DNA from 3 places in the Comamonas sp. GW821-FHT11H03 genome. Region 3 is predicted to be linked to each of the others. Evidence: predicted binding sites of a transcription regulator. Region 3 holds the regulator's gene; each other region holds the start of a gene.

Region 1 (2,200 bases), on a different contig from region 3:
GTTGAGCTTGATGGAGTCCTCCACATCGCTGATGAAATGAATGTGCGGCGACTCCTTGAGTCTTCTGACGCTGCCCAGCAACTGCCTGGCCTCCTCGTCAAACACGCTGAAGTGCCGCAGCGTGATGTCCGTAGCCGCCACCGCCATCGGCGAATCCACAAAAATCTCGACCGGCGGCAGGCGCTGCTGCTGGATCAGCTGCAGAAAGTGATAGAGCAGCTCCTGGGTGCGCCCCACGGCAAATGCCGGGATGACCACATTGCCATGGGGAGCCGTGCGCGTAACCACATCGACCAGTTCCTCCAGGGTATCGCCCGTGCTCTTGTGCAGCCGGTCGCCATAGGTGGACTCGATGAGCAGCAGATCGGCGTCCGTGATCGGCGTGGGATCGCGCAAAATCACCCGCCCCGGCTGGCCCAGATCGCCGCTGGCCACCAGCTTTCGCGTGCCGCCCAGGCCGTCTGCCAGCCACAGCTCCACAATGGCCGAGCCCAGAATATGCCCGGCATCCTGAAAACGCACGGTCACCGCAGGATGGGGCTCGAAGCTGTGGCCATAAGGCATGGCCTGGACCTGCTCCAGCGTGCTCGCCACATGGGCCAGCGAATACAGCGGCACGGTCAGATCGCGCTCGCGCCCCTTACCCTCACGCTGACGCCGCGCCGCACGCTCGGCGTCCACCATCTGGATATGGGCACTGTCCTTGAGCAAAACCTCGAGCAGGTCCTTGGTGGCCAAGGTGGCATAGATTGCCCCCTTGAAGCCCCGGGCCACGAGCTTGGGCAGCAGACCGCTGTGGTCGATATGCGCGTGGGTCAGAACGACGAAATCCAGACTTGCGGGGTCAAACGCAAAAGCTTGCTGATTGTGCTCGTCGGCCTCGCGCCCGCCCTGGGCCATGCCGCAATCGATCAGAAAGCGGCAGCCATGGGCCTGAACCAGAAAGCAGGAGCCCGTGACCGATTGCGCCGCACCGTGAAAAGTGATGTTCATGAAGCATCCATTGACGATCCACATGGACCGCCAATGAATCTAGCACCACTGGCGCCTGCACCGCCAGAGCCGAAGGTCCTGCCTTGATCTCGATCAGGTCAACAGCCGCCACAGCCACCCCTTGCAGGCATCGCGTAGCTTCGCGCCGCCGCCGGCCCGCTGCCGTTCCCCGCTTCTCCGAGACTCATCAACTGCAGCCGCTGCGTCATGGAAAGCAAAGGGCCTTGCCGCGTCACGCTGTGACAACCGGACAGCCGGCCTCCTCGGCAGCGCTAGCGGCCTCTCCTGGCAGCATCCACATAGGCGCCTGACTCGAAAAGGTGTGCCTCCGCGCTCTCGATGCGGTCGATGACGGGCTGGCCCGCACGGCTGACCAGCAGTTCCAGCAACGACTCTGTCAATGCCATCCCGGCAGTGATTGACGGGAAGAATGAAGGACTCTGCGTCGAGAAAAGAAGTGTCGCATCTGCCTGAAGCGACAGCGGCGAGGCATCGCTATCGGTGACGGCAATCACCTTGCAGCCTGCACGCTTTCCTGCTTCCACCACCTGCAGCACCTCCCTGGAATAAGGCGCGAAGCTGACGACAAGGAGTGCATCCCCTTCAGTCATGGAGCGGGTCTGCATCTCTAGAGAGCCGCCCTGGCCGTCTATGAGATGCACAGAGTTCCTGAATAGCCGATAGACATAGACAAAGGAGAACGCGACGGGAAAGCAGGCCCGGAACCCCGCAGCATGAACATTGGCCGCAGTCTCCAGCAAGGCGGCCGCGTCGTGGAGCCGACGCCTGCTGTGTCGCTCGGTGAACTCGAGGTTCGCCTTGTGAACCTGAAATATCTCGCCCGCCAGGCCCTGGTCACCGGCGCGCTCCAGCAAAGAGCGAGCCCTCTCGCCGTACGCTTCGCGGCCCAGGCCCATTTCCTGTGCCATCGCCTGCTTGAGTTCGGGCCAGCCGGCAAATCCCAGCTGCTGCGCAAATCGCACCAGCGTTGCCGGACGCGCGTCCGCGCTGATACCCACGGTGCGCATCGAACTGGTGACCACTTCATTCGGATGGTCCAGCACGTATTTCGCAATCCGCTGGAGGGCGGGGCTCAGTGAGTTGAAGCGGCCTCGCAGCTCGTCTTTGACTGTCATTGTTGAGGACTCTATCGAAAGCTGTCCTAGCCAGGCGGCTGGCTCGAACGCTGATGGAACAAATGTTCCCA
Region 2 (2,200 bases), on a different contig from region 3:
GAAGATGCCGATCAGGCAGGCCATGGTGCCCAGGGTGTTGCGGCGACCCACACGATCCGCCAGCCAGCCCGAGAGGATCATGGCCGCGCCGGCCAGCAGCGCCCCGATGATCTGCACCACCAGCACCTCCGTCACGGACTGGTTGGAATACATGGAAATCCACGACAGCGGGAACACGGTCACCAGATGAAACAGCGCGAAGCTGGCCAGCGCGGCAAAAGCCCCGATCATCACATTGCGGCCTTCGTTGGTCATGAGACTGGTCACGCTGATGGGCTCCAGCTCACGCTCCTGCAGAAGCTGGGTATAGGACTGGCCCACAACCAGACGCAGGCGAGCAAACAGCGCCACCACGTTGATGGCGAAGGCCACGCAGAAAGGGTAGCGCCAGCCATAGCTCATGAACTCGTCGGCCGTCAGGCTGGAGTACAGAAAGGCAAACAGCGCTGCCGCAATGATGAAGCCCAGCGGCGCCCCGAGCTGACCAATCATCGAGTACCAGCCGCGCTTGTTCTGCGGGGCCGACATGGCCAGCAGCGAGGGCAGTCCGTCCCAGGAACCACCCAGTGCCAGACCCTGACCTATGCGCAAAATCACAAGCGCCCAGACGGCCTTCATGCCTGCGGCTTCAAAGCTGGGCAAAAAGGTCATGCCCACCGTGCACACGCCCAGCAATAGCAGCGCCAGGGTCAGCTTGGTGGCACGGCCCCAGCGGCGCTGCACGGCCATGGACAGCGCCGTGCCCACGGGGCGGGCCACAAAGGCCAGCGAAAATATGGCAAACGCAGCCAGCGTGCCATCAAGCTTGGACATGTAGGGAAACAGCAGCGAGGGAAACACCAGCACGCAGGCGATGCCGAACACGAAGAAGTCAAAGTACTCGGAAGAGCGCCCGATGATCACCCCCACGGCAATCTCGCCAGGGGTCACATCCTCGTCGGTATCTGCATAGGCCAAGGTTTCCGAGTTCTCATAGTCTTGCTGAGTAAGACCAATGGACGGGTTCATGCTTGTCATAAAGGTACAACTCCTTGTCTTACTTTTCAGTCCCGGGGACGCTTTCAGTTCTACGCCCAAGCATGTGCAGCCGCAATAGAGTTTTTGCTCTGAGCACTGTCGGACCAGCCCCGCGCAGCCCCCGTTTCTGAGGGCTGATTTGACAATTTCAAGCCCTGTCAGATCAAAGTTTGTCCACACGCCAAAGCTGCTAAACCCTTGTCACATAGCGCATTTCCAATCCCGAGAAGTTGACCTTGGACAAAATGTCCAATGGACAAGCCACCGTTTGGTATTACATTTGCCGAGATCCAGTAATCCGCGTTTACACCTAAGCGCGACTTTGTCACGCCCAAAGCATGTTAAAAATCAAGGAAATCCGTGGGCCCGCGTGGCTCTCAGCGGCCGCTTTGACTGCAACCCTCGCAGGTTGCAGCAAGGCCGTCGTCCTCAACCCAGCTGGCGATGTCGCCAAGCAGCAAGGCGACCTGGTCATTACGGCCACTTTGCTGATGTTGCTCATCATCGTCCCCGTCATCTTTTTGACGCTGCTGTTTGCCTGGAAATACCGCCAGTCCAACACCGAAGCCAAATACGACCCCGAATGGCACCACTCCACTGCGCTGGAGCTGGTGATCTGGACGGTTCCCCTGCTCATCATCATCGCTTTGGGCGCCATTACCTGGATCAGCACCCACAAGCTCGACCCCTATCGTCCTCTGGACCGCATCTCCTCCACCAAGGCTCTGGACCCCAACGTCAAGCCCCTGGAGATCCAGGTCGTGTCTCTGGACTGGAAATGGCTGTTCTTCTATCCCGAGCAAGGCATTGCCACCGTCAACGAAGTGGCTGCCCCGGTGGATCGCCCCATTCACTTCAAGCTGACCTCCACCCACACCATGAACGCGTTCTACGTTCCTGATCTGGCCGGCATGATCTACACCATGCCCGGCATGCAGACCGAGCTGAACGCCGTGATCAACAAGCCCGGTGTCTATGGCGGCAAGTCCTCTCACTACAGCGGCGCTGGTTTTGCGGGCATGACCTTCAAGTTCCACGGCCTGGAAAACGAGCAGTTTGATCAGTGGATTGCCAAGGCCAAGACCGAAGGCAAGGCCCTGACACGCGATGCCTATATCGATCTGTCCAAGCCCAGCGAGCGCAACCCCGTTGAACGCTTCGCCAGCGTGGACGAAGGCCTGTA
Region 3 (2,200 bases):
ACGGCAAGTCCTGGTGGAAGTTTGCCCATGTCTGGCTCATCATCGCCGGCCCGGTGATCGTGGTGATTGCCGGCTTTGTCACCGCATACATCGCACTGAGCAGGCCCGATCCCGTGATTGACCCTGACTACTACCGCCATGGCATTGAAATCAACCAACGCCTGAGCGAAAGTGAAAAAAGCATGGCCCCTGCAGTCACCGGCCGCAATCATGCGGCCACTCCAGTCAAGGACCATCCTCTGGATCGCTGAGCGCTCCGGTGCTTGCTCCGCCAAGGTCGCTTTTGCGGCCTTTTTTGTTGCCAATATCAAAATCAGAGCATGTTGCGCATGCTCCGTCTAACGTTGATGCAGAAGTAAATGGTTTTTCATTATCCGGATGGCGCAAGGTGCTACTGAAAAGAGAGTGATTCAGGGTTTCCCGCCATGGTGCATGCCCGCAGTCCTGCGTGAGCGGTCATCACCTTTGTGCAAAATATGGTCAAGCCCACAGCCCAAGGAGAATCAGGATGGATGCTCGACGCTGGATGTGGATTGTCTGGCCGGCCTTTCTGGCGGCGGCAATCATGGAGATGGTGGTTTTTGCCTTTGTGGACCCGCTGGATCTGCACTGGCTTGGTTCCCCCCTGGGCTGGTCGCGCCAGGCCATCTATACGGTCGCCTTTTTTGCCTTCTGGGTCGTGACCCTGATAGGAGGAGCGATGACGGTGATGCTGGGGCGCTCCGTCAGCGATCTCAATGGAGGCATCGTTTCCGAGCCTCTGCCCGAGTAATTCGCCCAGATAAAAAAGCCCGCTGTCCGCGGGCTTTGTCTTGAGAGCGTCTGCTGACTCGGCTCAGCTCTGGCATTGCTGGCTGTTGACGATGCGTTTGAGCGCCTCGGTATCCAGAATGCGCAGGTGGCGCTGCCTGACTTCCACAATGCCTTCCTCTGCAAATTTGGAGAAAGTGCGGCTCACGGTCTCGAGCTTGAGGCCCAGGTAACTGCCGATTTCTTCGCGCGTCATGCGCAGCACCAGCTCCGACTTGGAAAAGCCGCGTGCCGACAGACGCTGGACCAGGTTCAACACAAAAGCCGCCAGGCGCTCTTCGGCACGCATGCTGCCCAGCAGCAGCATCACGCCATGCTCGCGCACGATTTCGCGGCTCATGACCTTGTGCACATGGTTCTGCAGCGCCGTGACCTCGCGCGAGAGCTGCTCCAGTTTGTCAAACGGCATGACACAGACCTCGGCGTCTTCCAGGGCCACGGCATCACAAGTGTGGTGGTCGTTGACGATACCGTCCAGACCAATGATTTCGCCCGCCATCTGAAAGCCTGTGACCTGATCGCGACCGTCTTCGGTCGCCACGCTGGTCTTGAAGAAGCCGGTTCGAATGGCATACAGAGAGGTGAACTCTTCGCCATTGCGAAACAGCAGCCCACCGCGCTTGATCTTGCGGCGCGTGGCCACAACCTCTTCAATGCGCTCCATTTGTTCATCGTCCAGGCCCATGGGCATGCACAGTTCACGCAGATTGCAGTTGGAGCAGGATGCTTTGATGGTCTGAAGATTCATGGGCTTTTGCTACCGCGCAGACAGACACACAGTGGAGAGTCGCGCTGGTCATTGACCTCGTGGTTGAAGATGAGATGGATCAAATTGTCGCAGCACTTGCCTTGAGGTCTCTTGATTTTCATCAAGGACAGGATGATTGCCTTGGGGCACATTGCCAGTATTCGTTCCAAAACATGCGCTTTTGCCTATTTGGGGCATGATTTTCAGGATCTGATTTCCATTGAAATATGCTCCATGCAGAGTGTGGGCGCACCCTAACTCCCAGTTATGACCGCAGTCACGCCTGAGTTGCTGAGCCGCTTTGATATCCCCGGCCCACGCTACACATCGTTCCCAACAGCCGACCGTTTTGTTGAGGCTTTTGGTGCAGACGACTACATACTGGCACTCAAGCAGCGCAAGACGCATTCTGGCTCGCGCGCTTTGCCGCTGTCCGTTTATGTGCATGTGCCGTTCTGTGAGTCGCTTTGCTATTACTGCGCCTGCAACAAGATCGTGACCAAGCATCATGAAAAGGCTGCCGAGTATCTGGACTACTTGGGCCGCGAGCTGGCCATGCATACCGAGCACTGCGGCAAAGGCCAGCTCGTAAGCCAGCTGCATCTGGGCGGAGGTACACCGACCTTCTTCAGCGATGCAGAG

Evidence for each region. Region 3 encodes FNR, which switches genes on or off when oxygen is low (the NO sensors DNR and NnrR bind a similar motif). Its sites were predicted from a motif close to TTGATNNNNATCAA; they were not measured.
Region 1: a site for FNR is predicted at 1,077-1,090, ahead of AC1RTQ_RS21600 (MBL fold metallo-hydrolase RNA specificity domain-containing protein). Genes of this name have one in related genera too.
Region 2: a site for FNR is predicted at 1,248-1,261, ahead of cyoA (ubiquinol oxidase subunit II). Genes of this name have one in related genera too.

What each region holds. Positions count from the first base shown of each region.
Region 1 covers NZ_JBXARF010000011.1:109,226-111,425, reverse strand. The annotation lists gene AC1RTQ_RS21600 (MBL fold metallo-hydrolase RNA specificity domain-containing protein) at 1-993, opposite strand, end outside; gene AC1RTQ_RS21595 (MurR/RpiR family transcriptional regulator) at 1,266-2,129, opposite strand.
Region 2 covers NZ_JBXARF010000003.1:410,416-412,615, forward strand. The annotation lists gene AC1RTQ_RS10175 (MFS transporter) at 1-1,017, opposite strand, end outside; gene cyoA (ubiquinol oxidase subunit II) at 1,356-2,200, shown strand, end outside.
Region 3 covers NZ_JBXARF010000005.1:271,882-274,081, forward strand. The annotation lists gene AC1RTQ_RS13665 (FixH family protein) at 1-251, shown strand, start outside; gene AC1RTQ_RS13670 (hypothetical protein) at 509-772, shown strand; gene fnr (fumarate/nitrate reduction transcriptional regulator Fnr) at 836-1,558, opposite strand; gene hemN (oxygen-independent coproporphyrinogen III oxidase) at 1,826-2,200, shown strand, end outside.